One region of the Streptomyces sp. C11-1 genome, then DNA from elsewhere that is predicted to be linked to it. Evidence: riboswitches for the same ligand, from Rfam matches in the RefSeq annotation. Region 1 holds a riboswitch; the other holds the start of a gene.

Region 1 (7,161 bases):
ATTTCTGCCCGGGTGGACCAGAGTAGAGGCATGAACACATTCCTGAACTACCTGGTCGTAGCGTCACTTTTCGCCCTTGTCGCGGCTCCGGCCGTCGTCGGCCTCGCCCGCGAGCGCCGGATCGACCGCGAACTGCGGGAGGCGGAACGGATGGCGCGGACGGCCGGGCCCCCGGAAACGGAAGGCGCCGCGCAACCGGTCACGGCTGCGCGGCGCCCCTACCTCAGAAGCTGGGCCAGGATCTGACGGATCCCGGGCGGCTAGAAGTCGTCGTCGAACCCGACCGAGCCCTCGACGGCCACCTGGTAGGCGGACGGGCGGCGCTCGAAGAAGTTCGTCAGCTCCTGGACGCCCTGGAGCTCCATGAAGGAGAACGGGTTCTCCGAGCCGTACACCGTCGGGAAGCCGAGGCGGGTGAGCCGCTGGTCGGCGACGCACTGGAGGTACTCGCGCATCGACTCGGTGTTCATGCCCGGCAGGCCCTCGCCGCACAGGTCGCGGCCGAACTGGAGCTCCGCGTCGACGGCCTCCTTCAGCATGTCGGTGACCTGCTGCTGGAGCTCGTCGTCGAAGAGGTCCGGCTCCTCCTTGCGGACGGTGTCCACGACCTCGAACGCGAAGTTCATGTGCATCGTCTCGTCACGGAACACCCAGTTGGTGCCGGTGGCGAGACCGTGCAGCAGACCCCGCGAGCGGAACCAGTACACGTACGCGAACGCGCCGTAGAAGAACAGCCCCTCGATGCAGGCCGCGAAGCAGATCAGGTTCAGCAGGAAGCGGCGGCGGTCCGCCTTCGTCTCCAGCCGGTCGATCTTCTCGACCGAGTCCATCCACTTGAAGCAGAACTGCGCCTTCTCACGGATCGAGGGGATCTCCTCGACCGCGTCGAACGCGGCGGCCCGGTCGTCCGGGTCGGGCAGATAGGTGTCCAGCAGCGTCAGATAGAACTGGACGTGCACGGCCTCCTCGAAGAGCTGCCGCGACAGGTACAGCCGCGCCTCGGGGGAGTTGATGTGCTTGTACAGCGTCAGCACGAGGTTGTTCGAGACGATCGAGTCACCGGTCGCGAAGAACGCCACCAGCCGGCCGATCATGTGCTGCTCGCCCGGCGACAGCTTGGCGAGGTCGGAGACGTCCGAGTGGAGGTCGACCTCCTCCACGGTCCAGGTGTTCTTGATCGCGTCCCGGTAGCGCTCGTAGAAGTCCGGGTAGCGCATGGGACGCAGGGTCAGCTCGAATCCCGGGTCGAGCAGGTTCTTGTTGTCGTCGGTGCTCATTACTGGCAGGCCTCGCAGGACTCAGGGTTTTCCAGGGAGCAGGCGATCGCGTCCGCGTCGGGAGCCGACGCCTGCTGTACGGGAATGGGGGCGGCGGCCGACGCCTGACCGGACGCGGCACGGGCGATCCGGGTCGCCGGGCGCGAACGCAGGTAGTACGTCGTCTTCAGCCCCTGCTTCCAGGCGTACGCGTACATCGAGGAGAGCTTGCCGATGGTCGGCGTCTCCAGGAACAGGTTGAGCGACTGGCTCTGGTCGAGGAACGGCGTACGGGCCGCCGCCATGTCGATCAGGCCGCGCTGCGGGATCTCCCACGCGGTGCGGTACAGGGCCCGCACGTCCTCGGGAATCCAGGCGAAGCCCTGCACCGAGCCGCTCGCCTCGCGCAGCGCCTCACGGGTGCGGGCGTCCCACACGCCGAGCTTCTTCAGCTCGTCCACCAGGTAGGCGTTGACCTGGAGGAACTCACCGCTGAGCGTCTCGCGCTTGAACAGGTTGGAGACCTGCGGCTCGATGCACTCGTACACACCGGCGATCGAGGCGATCGTGGCGGTCGGCGCGATGGCGAGCAGCAGCGAGTTGCGCATACCGGTCTTCGCGACCCGGGCGCGCAGGGCGTCCCAGCGCTCCGGCCAGTTCAGCTCGGTGTCGTAGTGGTCGGGGTGCAGCACACCGCGCGCGGCACGCGTCTCGGACCAGGCGGGCAGCGGGCCCGACCGCTCGGCCAGGTCGCAGGACGCCTCGTACGCCGCCAGCATGATCCGCTCGGAGATCTTCGTGGAGAGCGCGCGGGCCTCGGGCGAGTCGAAGGGCAGACGCAGCTGGAAGAAGACGTCCTGGAGGCCCATGGCGCCCAGACCGACCGGCCGCCAGCGGGAGTTGGAGCGCCCGGCCTGCTCGGTCGGGTAGAAGTTGATGTCGACGACCCGGTCCAGGAAGGTCACGGCGGTGCGCACGGTGGCATCCAGCCGGTCCCAGTCGATCGAGCCGTTCGCCACGAAGGCGCCGAGGTTGACCGAGCCCAGGTTGCAGACGGCCGTCTCGCCGTCGTTGGTGACCTCAAGGATCTCGGTGCACAGGTTCGAGGAGTGGACGACCCGGCCCGGCTCGGCGGTCTGGTTCGCGGTCCGGTTGGAGGCGTCCTTGAACGTCATCCAGCCCTGGCCGGTCTGCGCGAGGGTACGCATCATCCGGCCGTACAGCTCACGCGCGGGCATCGTCTTGCGGGCCAGCCCCCTGGCCTCGGCCGCGCGGTAGGCCGCGTCGAACTCGTCGCCCCACAGGTCGACCAGCTCGGGCACGTCGGCGGGGGAGAAGAGCGACCACTCGGTGTCGGCGTCGACGCGGCGCATGAACTCGTCCGGGATCCAGTGCGCCAGGTTCAGGTTGTGCGTACGCCGCTGGTCCTCGCCCGTGTTGTCGCGGAGTTCGAGGAACTCCTCGATGTCCGCGTGCCAGGTCTCCAGGTAGACCGCCGCAGCGCCCTTGCGCCGACCGCCCTGGTTCACCGCCGCCACCGAGGCGTCCAGCGTCTTGAGGAACGGCACGATGCCGTTGGAGTGCCCGTTGGTGCCCCGGATCAGCGAACCCCGGGCGCGGATGCGGGAGTAGGACAGACCGATGCCGCCCGCGTGCTTGGAGAGCCGCGCCACCTGGTGGTAGCGGTCGTAGATCGAGTCCAGCTCGTCCTTGGGGGAGTCCAGCAGATAGCAGGAGGACATCTGCGGGTGCCGGGTACCGGAGTTGAAGAGCGTGGGGGAGGAGGGGAGGTAGTCCAGCCTGCTCATCAGCCCGTAGAGCGCGGCGACCTCGTCCAGCGCCCGCACCGACTCGTCCTCGGCCAGGCCCGCGGCCACGCGCAGCATGAAGTGCTGCGGGGTCTCGATGACCTGGCGGGTGTGCGGGTGGCGCAGCAGGTAGCGGCTGTGCAGCGTACGGAGACCGAAGTAGCCGAAACGGTCGTCCGCGCCCTCGGACAGCGTCCGCTCGACCAGCTCGTCCAGCGCCTTCGCGTGCAGCTCGACGAAGGCGGTCGTGCGGTCCGCGATCAGGCCCTCGCGGTGGCCGACGGCGACCGAGGCGGAGAAGGACGTGGCGCCCTGGCTCGCGGCCTCGTCGGCGATCGTGCGGGTCAGCAGCCGGGCGGCGAGCTTGGAGTACGCGGGGTCCTCGGAGATCAGCCCCGCGGCGGCCTCGGTGGCCAGCGAGCGCAGCTCGGCCTCGTCGGAGCGGGCGTTGCGCCCGCGCAACGCGGCAGCGGCGACCCGTCCGGGGTCGGTGTCGGGCAGATCGACGGTGAGGTCGGTCAGGGTCCGCAGCAGGGCGGTCCCGGGTCCGTCGTTCGAGGCGTCTCCGGACGTGGTGGACACTGCGGATTCGGTGGCTGAAACCGGATCGGCGGGCGCGATGGTCACTGGGCTTTCCCTCGCTCGGCTGGGGGCCGGCAGCAGGCGGGGAAGCCGGGCAGCGCGAAGCCCGGGTCAGGGCAGCACTGCTGACGGCGTCCACCGGCCTATCCGCGAGGCCCGGACGTCTGGCATCCGGTTCGGTCGATCCGGACGCACTGTCGACAGGTCTTCGGACTTCAGGTGTGCAAAAGCACACTGATCACACCGTTGCGGGACAGTTCCGGATTCGCACCGGATTCCCCTGCGACGACAGCGAGGTCGAGCATACATGTGGGGGCCGCCTGATGAGGTAGCCCCCACATGTTGTGTCGGCCGACATAACTTTTCCGAGGCGGTGTGGATTCTTCGCCCGACTTTTCTCCGGTTCGGCCCGGAGCGGACGGGCCTGTACGAGGGCGCGAAAAGGGGCCGCCGCGCCCCTGGGCGGGGTGCGGCGGCCCCGCGGGACCGGTGGCGCTCAGCAGCAGCGGAAGCCCTCGCGGGGGTCCGCCTCGCGGGCGTCGGTGCGGCTGTGCTCGAAGACGCGGCGGGTCATGACCGGTGTGTCCGGATCGTGCGCCCGCGCGTGCGCCACGTAACGGTCGTAGGCCGACTCGCCGGTCAGCTCGCGCACGTACCAGCGGATGCGGCCGGCGATCCGGCGGACGTCCCGCACACTCATGTCCGGGCCTTCGGCAGGTCCGTACCGCCGTCCTCCACGCGGATGCCGCCCTCGGGGCCGACGCCCGCCGCGACCAGCTCGGCCTTCTCCTCCTTGGTCGCGAGGATCGACGCCGGGGCGACCAGCCTGGACTGGACGAACGGCGCCTCGTGGAGCTTGACGCTCTCCGGGTCGCGGATGGCGTTGAAGCAGACCCGTCCGGCGTCCACGAGGACCACGATGATGAGGACCGCGAAGAGCGCGCACAGCACCCCGTCGACCGTGGAGTTGGTGACGACGGTCCGCATCTCCTCCATGTTCTTCGCGGGGGCCAGCACCTCACCGGCGTCGATGCCCGCCTGGTACTTGTCGCGCTGGGCGAAGAACCCGATCTTCACGTCCTCGGAGAAGATCTTCTGCCAGCTCGCGGTGAGCGTGACCGCCACGTCCCAGGCCAGGGGCACCGCGGTCACCCAGGCCCACTTCAGTCGGCCGGACTTCACCAGCAGCGTGGTGCAGACGGCCAGCGCGACCGCGGCCAGCAGCTGATTGGCGATGCCGAACAGCGGGAAGAGCTGGTTGATGCCGCCCAGCGGGTCGTGCACACCGACCCAGAGGAAGTAGCCCCATCCGCCTACGACGACGGCGCTGGCGAACCACACGCCCGGCTTCCAGCTGACCTCGCGGAACGGCTTGTAGACGTTGCCCAGCATGTCCTGGAGCATGAAGCGCCCCACGCGGGTGCCCGCGTCGACGGTGGTGAGGATGAACAACGCTTCGAACATGATGGCGAAGTGGTACCAGAACGCCTTCATGGCGGTACCGCCGATCACCGCGGAGAAGATCTCCGCCATGCCGAGCGCGAACGTCGGTGCGCCACCGGTCCGGGACAGCAGACTCTGTTCCTCGACGTCCTTGGCCGCCTGGGCCAGCGCCTCGGGGGAGATGGAGAAGCCGAAGCCGGCCACGGCCTCGGAGGCGGCCTGGACGCTGTCACCGATCACACCGGCCGGTGCGTTGATGGCGAAGTACAGACCGGGGTCGATGATGCAGGCGGCGATCATCGCCATGATCGCCACGAACGACTCGGTCAGCATCGCGCCGTAGCCGATCATCCGGATCTGGGTCTCCTTCTGGACCATCTTCGGGGTGGTGCCCGAGGAGACCAGGGAGTGGAAGCCGGAGAGCGCGCCGCAGGCGATGGTGATGAAGACGAACGGGAACATCGAGCCCGCGAAGACGGGCCCCGAGCCGCTGCTCGCGAACTCGGTGACCGCGGGCATCTTCAGGGTGGGCAGCGCTATCACCACACCGAGGGCCAGCAGGGCGATCGTGCCGACCTTCATGAAGGTGGAGAGGTAGTCGCGCGGCGCCAGCAGCAGCCACACGGGCAGCACGGAGGCGAGGAACCCGTACACGATCATCCAGACGACCAGCGTGCCCGGTTCCAGCGTGAAGAAGTCCGCCCAGGACGACTCGGCCACCCAGCCGCCCGCGACGATCGCGAGCAGCAGCAGCGCGACGCCGATGAGCGAGACCTCGCTGACCTTGCCGGGGCGCAGGATCCGCAGATAGACGCCCATGAAGAGCGCGATCGGGATCGTCATGCCGATGGAGAAGACGCCCCAGGGCGAGTGGGCGAGCGCGTTCACGATGACCAGCGCGAGAACCGCGAGCAGGATGATCATGATGATGAACACCGCGACCAGGGCGGCGATCCCGCCGACCGGGCCGATCTCGTCGCGCGCCATCTGGCCGAGCGAACGGCCGTTGCGGCGGGTGGAGAAGAAGAGCGTCACCATGTCCTGGACGGCACCGGCGAAGATGACGCCGACGACGAGCCAGATCGTGCCGGGCAAGTAGCCCATCTGCGCCGCGAGTACGGGACCGACCAGCGGCCCGGCGCCCGCGATGGCGGCGAAGTGGTGGCCGAAGAGGACCCGGCGGTCGGTGGGATGGAAGTCGACACCGTTGTCGAGCCGTTCGGCGGGGGTCGCGCGGTTCTTGTCGGCCCGCAGTACCCGGTTGGCGATGAACCGGGAGTAGAAGCGGTAGGCGATGGCGTACGAGCCCAGGGCCGCCGCCAGCATCCAGGCGGCGGAGACCTCCTCGCCCCGCGAGAGTGCGAGGACGGCCCATCCGATGCCGCCGACCAGGGCGACCGAGACCCAGATGGCGACGGACTTCGGGGACAAGGTCCGCTGCCTCTGTTCCGGCGGGGCTGGTGTGGGCGTTTGCGGCATGACGATCCGTCCCCTCGCGCGATCACTGGCTCAACGTGCGCGAAATCTAGATCCTGTGACCGCCGTGCGTAACCCCCCGTCCGCATATCGGTACGGCAACGGGGCGACCATCGCAGGTCAGAGCCACCCCTCCTTGACGGCCCGCACCCCCGCTTCGAACCGGCTGCGCGCGCCGAGCCGGTCCCGCAGCTCCGAGCTCATCCGGCGTACGGTCCGCAGGGAGATCCCGAGCCGCCGGGCGGCGAGGTCGTCGGTGCAGCCGATGCCGAGCAGCATGAGCAACTCCCGCTCCCGCGGGGAGAGGTCGTGCTCGTCGCGACGCGGTGCCTCGCCGAAGGGGGTGCCCGTGTCCCAGAGCTGGTCGAAGAGGACCACGAGTGCGTGCACGAGGCCGGGGCTGCGGACTTCGAGGGCGCCGGCGCGCCCCTCCTCCGGGTCGACCGGGACGAGCGCGGCCTCACGGTCGACGATCACCATGAGCATGGGGACCACGGGCACGGTCCGCGCCTCGCCGCCGAGGTCGCAGTACCAGCGGACGTAGTCGACGGTCGGGGGGTCGTTGCGAAAGCTGTCCTGGTAGATCGAGCGTATCC
Region 2 (7,161 bases), 3.9 Mb from region 1:
TGGTCGAGGCCGAGGTCGCTGCCCGGGTCCCCGTCGTACAGCTCGGTCGTGAGCCGGACCTTCGCGCCCGGTTCGAGGAGGCCGTGGATGACCCGCTCCAGCCTGCGCACGACGGTGTCGGCGGCGGCGGAGGCCCCTTCGACGACGGGCCCGACCACCGCGTGGACATCGGGGCCTGCCAGCCCGTACGTACCGGGCCGGAGCGCGGAGAAGGAGCGGGTGAGGGTGACCTGTCCGGCCGCGGTGGCGTGCACGGTGAGTCTGCGGTCGGCGGGCAGGGACCGCCCGGGGGCCGCCTTGAGGGCGGCGTCGCTGGCGTACCGGCCGGCCGCGACCGCTGCCGCACCGGCGCCGAGGATCGTGGTGACGGCCGTTGCCGTCGCAGTTGCCGGGCGCACGGCTCCAGTGTCGGGGGGCGAACGGCGGGGTGCCAGCGGGCGGGGGCCGTGCGGGGCGGGCACGAGCCGTGCGGGGCCCGCGCCCCGGGTCCGCCCGCGCCCCGCGCCCCTCCCCGCGCCCGGGCGCTCCGGATCAGCCCGGCTGGCCGTAGGTCCTGAGCGCCTCGGTCACCTCGGCGAGCTGGGCCTCGCTGAGCAGGGCCGGGGTCCGGCCCGGTACGGAGTCGGCCGTGAGCCAGAGCCGGCACAGCCACTCCAGCTGGGCCGTGCGCTCGTAGGCCTGGTCGAGGGTGTCGCCGTAGGTGACGGTGCCGTGGTTGGCCAGGAGGCAGCCGGTGCGGTCGCGCAGGGCGGCGAGCATGGCGTCGGCCAGCTCCGGGGTGCCGTAGCGGGCGTAGGGGGCTGTGCGGACGGGACCGCCGAGGATGGCGGCCGCGTAGTGCACGAGCGGCACCTCGGGCAGCAGCGTGGAGACGGCGGTGGCGTGCACCGCGTGGGTGTGGACCACGGCGGCGGCGCCGGTCTCGCGGTAGACCGCGAGGTGGAGGGGGAGTTCGCTGGTCGGCCGGAGGTCCCCGATGACTTGGCGGCCGTCGAGGTCGACGCCGACCGTGTCACGGGGGCCGAGCCGGTCGTAGGGCACCCCGCTGGGCGTCACCAGGACCAGGTCTCCGGCACGGGCGGACACATTGCCCGAGGTGCCGACTACGAGGCCGTCCGCGGCGCTGCGGCGGGCGGTCGCGACCACCTCCTCCCAGACCCGGGCGACGGATTCCGGCTGCTGCTCGCTCATGGGGCGAGCGTAGGGGCGGGAGACGGAAACCGGAACGTCGTGCCCCACGTGACCGGGATCTCTTCCGGGGCCGGAAACGCCCGCCAAAAACTTCACCAACGAGCGGTAAAGGGCAGACCAGACGGCGCCCCAGGGGACTCCCACCGCCCCTCCCGCACACAAGCGGAATCAGTCGCCCCTGGTTGGGGTCACCACAGCGCCCTGCTCAGTTCATCTTCCGTTCACCCAGGTTGCCTACGGTCCACGAGCCACTGACGCCGAACGATTGCCTGGGTAAATGGAACACATCACGCTGCTGCTTGCGATTGTGGTCGTAACAGCTCTCGTGTTCGATTTCACGAACGGTTTCCACGACACCGCCAACGCGATGGCGACCACCATCTCGACCGGCGCGATGAAGCCCAAGACAGCGGTGGCGATGTCCGCCGTTCTCAACCTGATCGGCGCCTTCCTGTCGGTGGAGGTCGCCAAGACGATCTCCGGCGGGATCGTCAACGAAGACGGCATCAGAACCGAGGTCATCTTCGCGGCGCTCGTCGGCGCCATCCTGTGGAATCTCCTGACCTGGCTGGTCGGCCTGCCCTCCAGCTCCTCCCACGCCCTGTTCGGCGGTCTGATCGGCGCCGCGGTCATGTCGGCCGGCTGGTCCTCGATCAACGGCGGCACCGTCGTCACCAAGGTGCTGCTGCCCGCGATCGCCGCTCCGCTCGTCGCCGGTCTCGCAGCGATGCTGGCCACGCGGCTGACGTACCGGATCAACCGGAACGTCACCGACCCGAACCAGCTCAAGTCGACGGCCAAGGGCTACCGGACCGGGCAGATCGCCTCGGCCGGTCTCGTCTCGCTCGCCCACGGCACCAACGACGCCCAGAAGACGATGGGCATCATCACCCTGGCCCTGGTGACCGGCGGCGTCCTCGCCCCCGGCTCCAACCCGCCGATGTGGGTCATCGTCTCCGCCGGTGTCGCCATCGCGCTCGGCACCTACCTCGGCGGCTGGCGCATCATCCGCACCATGGGCAAGGGCCTGACCGACCTCCAGCCGCCGCAGGGCTTCGCCGCCCAGACCAGCGCGGCGACCGTCATCCTGGCCTCCTCGCACCTCGGCTTCTCGCTCTCCACCACCCAGTCCTGCTCGGGTGCCGTGATGGGCGCGGGCCTCGGCCGCAAGGGCGGCGTGGTCCGCTGGTCCACCGCCACCCGGATGTTCGTCGCCTGGGGCCTCACGCTCCCGGCCGCGGGTCTGGTCGGCGCGGGTGCCGAGTTCCTCACCAAGCAGGGCCCCTGGGGTGTCGCCGTCACCGCGGCCATCCTGGTCGGCGGCTCCTTCGCCATCTGGCTGGCCTCGCGCCGCCAGCCGGTCGACCACACCAACGTCAACGACACCGAGGAAGCGGCGGCGAACGAGCCGCAGGGCGTCGTCACCACCGCCATCGCCGCGGTCTCCCCGCCCCCCGCGGGCGCACCGGTCTCCGACCTCTCGACCACCATCCCGGCCCCGGCCGCGGCACCCGACGACACGCCCCGCCCCGCGGCCACGGTGTAAGGACAGATCCGTATGAAAATCGACTGGGCAGCTCTCGCCTCCGTCTTCGGTGTCAGTCTCGTGATCACCGTCGCGCTGGTCGGCGTCTTCACCCTGGGCATCGTCGCCCTCTCCAAGCTGTCGGCCCCGGCCGGCGGCAGCGGCTCCGGGAGCGGTGCCTCCGGCGGTACCGCCGCGCTGGCGCGCACCAGCGCGTACGCCTGCTTCGCGGCGTGCGCGGCGGCGGTCTCGTACGGGATCTATCTGATCGTCGCCTGACGCGTCCCACGGCACCCCTCATCGGGCCGGACACACCTCGTGTGTGTCCGGCCCGATGTGCGTCTGCGCACACCTGGCCTCCGCAGGTCAACAGCAAGTTGACGGCTGTTCTCGCAGCGTGGTGGACTGCCGGAGCCATTCACGGCGACAGCAGAGGAAGCCGGTGCGAATCCGGCGCGGTCCCGCCACTGTCACCGGGGAGCACTCCCCCACACCGGACGTCACGACCTGTCGGGACACCGGATGTCACGGCCCGTCGCGCACGGGCTGGAAGGCCGGGGGAGCTGCGGATCCGGGAGCCAGGAGACTCTCGTCGCCGCTCTCGTCGAACCAGGGCGCGGACCCTGAGTTAAGGACCTATGCCATGTCCGGCCGCCGTGCGCCGCATCCAGTGCCCCCTCACTCCGGAACGCCCCGACCCACGACGGGCTGAGCCGTGCGTGCCGATCGCCTCTTCGCGTACGGCGCCACGGCCGGAATGGTCGCCGACGCGCTCTTCGGCGACCCCCGGCGGGGCCACCCCGTCGCCGGGTTCGGCCGGGCCGCCGCGCGGGTGGAGTCCCTGCTGTGGCGTGACGACCGGGGCCGGGGCGCGCTGCACACCCTCATGTGCGCCGGAGGCGCCGTGGGGGCCGCCGCGCTGGCCGCCCGTGCGGTACGGGAGCGCCCCGCGCTCGCCGTCGCGCTGACCGCCGCCGCCACCTGGTCGGTCGTCGGCGGTACGTCGCTGGGCCGGGAGGCCCGCGCCATCGGGGGCGCGCTGGCCGCCGGGGACCTTGAGGTCGCCCGGGAACGGCTGCCGCATCTGTGCGGGCGCGACCCGCACTCCCTGGACGGGCCTGGGATCGCCCGCGCCGTCGTGGAATCGGTCGCCGAGAACACCTCGGACGCCGTCGTCGGCGCGCTCGTGTGGGGCGCCGTCGGCGGGGTGCCCGGACTCGTCGGCTTCCGGGCCGTGAACACGCTCGACGCGATGGTCGGCCACAAGTCGCCCCGCCACCGCCGTTACGGATGGGCCTCGGCTCGCCTGGACGACCTCGCTGGGTGGCCCGGCGCCCGGCTGACGGCCGCGCTGGCCGTGGTGGCGGGCGGGCGGCCGTCCGAGGCCGTACGCGCCTGGAAGGCGGACGCGGGGCGCCACCCGAGCCCGAACGCGGGACCGGTGGAGGCCGCGTTCGCGGGGGCGCTCGGCGTACGACTGGGGGGAACGCTGGCGTACGCGGGGCGCGTGGAGCACCGGCCCGTACTGAACGGGGAGTCCGGCCGGGACGTGCGCGGCGACGACATCGAACGCGCGGTGCGGCTGTCGCGCCGGGTGAGTGCGCTGGCCCTGGGTGTGTGCGTGGCGGCGCGGATGGTCGCGGGGCGGGCCGCCGGGCGGTCGGCTGCGGGACGAAGGCGGGGGCGGTCATGAACGGTCCGGCACGGAACGCGGTACGGGAACGGGAGCGGGCATGAGTGGTGGGCTGCTGGTCGCGGGGACCACATCGGACGCGGGCAAGAGCGTCGTCACGGCGGGCATCTGCCGCTGGCTGGTGCGCCGGGGCGTGAAGGTCGCGCCGTTCAAGGCGCAGAACATGTCCCTCAACTCCTTCGTGACCCGCGAGGGCGCGGAGATCGGGCGCGCCCAGGCGATGCAGGCGCAGGCGGCCCGGGTGGAGCCGACCGCCCTGATGAACCCGGTGCTGCTGAAGCCGGGCGGCGACCGGTCCAGCCAGGTGGTCCTGATGGGCAGGCCGGTCGGTGAGATGAGCGCCCGGGGCTACCACGGGGGGCGTCAGGAGGCGCTGCTCGGGACGGTCACGGACTGCCTGGAGCAGCTGCGGTCGGCCTATGACGCGGTGATCTGCGAAGGGGCCGGTTCGCCGGCCGAGATCAACCTCCGCCGGACCGACATCGTGAACATGGGCATCGCGCGGGCGGCCCGCTTCCCCGTGCTGGTGGTCGGGGACATCGACCGGGGCGGGGTCTTCGCCTCGTTCTTCGGGACGACGGCGCTGCTCGGCGCCGAGGACCAGTCGCTGGTCGCGGGCTACCTGGTGAACAAGTTCCGGGGCGATGTCTCGCTGCTGGAACCGGGGCTGGACATGCTGTACGGGCTGACCGGGCGACGGACGTACGGAGTTCTGCCGTACGCCCACGGACTCGGCATCGACGAGGAGGACGGCCTGCGGGTGTCCCTGCGGGGTGCGGTACGGGAGTCGGTCGTGGCTCCCCCGCACGGTGAGGACGTGTTGCGGGTCGCGGTGTGCGCGGTGCCGTTGATGTCGAACTTCACGGACGTGGACGCGCTGGCCGCCGAACCGGGCGTCGTGGTGCGGTTCGTGGACCGGGCCGAGGAGCTGGCCGACGCGGACCTGGTGGTCGTGCCCGGGACGCGGGGCACGGTGAAGGCGCTGGCCTGGCTGCGCGAGCGGGGTCTCGCGGACGCGCTGGTGCGGCGGGCGGCGGAGGGCCGGCCGGTGCTGGGGATCTGCGGCGGGTTCCAGGTGCTCGGTGAGCGGATCGAGGACGAGGTGGAGTCGCGGGCGGGGGTCGTGGACGGGCTGGGGCTGCTGCCGGTGACCGTCCGCTTCGACCGGGCCAAGACGCTGGCGCGGCCGGTGGGTTCGGCGCTGGGTGAGGTGGTGGAAGGGTACGAGATCCACCACGGGGTGGCCGATGTGCGGGGCGGGGAACCGTTCCTGGACGGGTGCCGGGTGGGTGCGGTGTGGGGGACGCACTGGCACGGGTCGCTGGAGAGCGACGCGTTCCGGCGGCGGTTCCTGGCGGAGGTGGCCCGGGCCGCCGGGCGACGGTTCGTTCCTGCGCCGGACACGAGTTTCGGGGTGTTGCGGGAGGAGCAGTTGGACCGGCTGGGGGATCTGGTGGAGGAGCATGCGGATACGGACGCGCTGTGGCGGCTCATCGAGGGCGGGGCGCCGGCCGGGTTGCCGTTCGTGCCGCCGGGGGCGCCGCCGTTGGGGGCGGGTACGTCGTCGGAGAGCCGGAGCGCTGCCCCGGACCCCGCTCCTCGATCGCCGGAGGGGCTTGTAGTGACCGCTCACGTCAAAGCTGAAGAGCATGTCAACGAGGAGGCCAAGTGAGTACGCCGTATCCCTTCACCGCGATCGTCGGGCAGGACGACCTGCGGCTCGGGCTGTTGCTCAACGCCGTCAGTCCGGCCGTCGGCGGGGTGCTCGTGCGGGGCGAGAAGGGGACCGCCAAGTCCACCGCCGTCCGGGCGCTGGCCGCCCTCATGCCCGAGGTCTCCGTCGTACCGGGGTGCCGGTTCTCCTGTGATCCGGTGGCCCCCGATCCGGCGTGCCCCGATGGGCCGCACGCGGATGCCCCCGGTGTGTCGCGCCCGGCGCGGACCGTCGAGCTGCCCGTCGGGGCGTCCGAGGACCGGCTCGTGGGGGCGCTGGACATCGAGCGGGCGCTCTCGGAGGGAGTGAAGGCGTTCGAGCCGGGGCTGCTGGCCGACGCACACCGGGGGATTCTGTACGTCGACGAGGTCAACCTGCTCCACGACCACCTGGTGGACCTGCTCCTGGACGCGGCCGCCATGGGTGCCTCGTACGTCGAGCGCGAAGGCGTCTCCGTACGGCATGCGGCACGGTTCCTGCTGGTCGGGACGATGAACCCGGAAGAGGGCGAGCTGCGGCCCCAGTTGCTGGACCGGTTCGGGCTCACCGTGGAGGTGGCCGCGTCCCGGGACACCGACGAGCGGGTGGAGGTCGTGCGGCGCCGGCTCGCGTACGACGACGACCCCGAGGGCTTCGCCGCGCGCTGGGCCGCGGAGGAGAGCGCCCTTCGGGAGCGCATCGCCGCCGCGCGTGCCCTGCTGCCCCGCGTCGTGCTCGGTGACGGCGTGTTGCGGCAGATCGCCGCCACCTGCGCCGCGTTCGAGGTCGACGGGATGCGGGCCGACATCGTGATGGCCCGTACCGCGACCGCGCTCGCCGCCTGGGCCGGACGCGAGGAGGTCACCGCCGACGACGTACGGCAGGCCGCCCTGCTGGCGCTCCCCCACCGGCGTCGCCGCAACCCGTTCGACGCGCCGGGGCTGGACGAGGACAAGCTCGACCAGACCCTCGACGAGGCCGGTGAGCAGGACAGCGACCCGGGAGACTCCGACGACGATCCCGATGGCGGCGGCAACGACGACGGTGGCGGTGGCGGTG

Evidence for each region. A riboswitch is a leader RNA that binds a small molecule or an ion and turns the genes downstream of it on or off. The one in region 1 is predicted to bind cobalamin.
Region 2: linked by a shared signal. The riboswitch ahead of RI138_RS05695 (cobalamin biosynthesis protein) and the one ahead of RI138_RS23130 (ribonucleoside-diphosphate reductase subunit alpha) in region 1 are both predicted to bind cobalamin.

Annotation. Positions count from the first base shown of each region.
Region 1 is NZ_CP134500.1:5,183,007-5,190,167, forward strand. Features, by position in the region: gene RI138_RS23120 (hypothetical protein) at 31-246, shown strand; gene RI138_RS23125 (ribonucleotide-diphosphate reductase subunit beta) at 261-1,277, opposite strand; gene RI138_RS23130 (ribonucleoside-diphosphate reductase subunit alpha) at 1,277-3,691, opposite strand; cobalamin riboswitch at 3,829-3,951, opposite strand; gene RI138_RS23135 (YbdD/YjiX family protein) at 4,143-4,346, opposite strand; gene RI138_RS23140 (carbon starvation CstA family protein) at 4,343-6,568, opposite strand; gene RI138_RS23145 (helix-turn-helix transcriptional regulator) at 6,686-7,161, opposite strand, start outside.
Region 2 is NZ_CP134500.1:1,297,335-1,304,495, forward strand. Features, by position in the region: gene RI138_RS05675 (alpha/beta hydrolase) at 1-398, opposite strand, end outside; gene RI138_RS05680 (class II aldolase/adducin family protein) at 532-1,191, opposite strand; gene RI138_RS05685 (inorganic phosphate transporter) at 1,469-2,737, shown strand; gene RI138_RS05690 (hypothetical protein) at 2,750-2,995, shown strand; cobalamin riboswitch at 3,150-3,304, shown strand; gene RI138_RS05695 (cobalamin biosynthesis protein) at 3,432-4,409, shown strand; gene RI138_RS05700 (cobyric acid synthase) at 4,450-6,081, shown strand; gene RI138_RS05705 (putative cobaltochelatase) at 6,078-7,161, shown strand, end outside.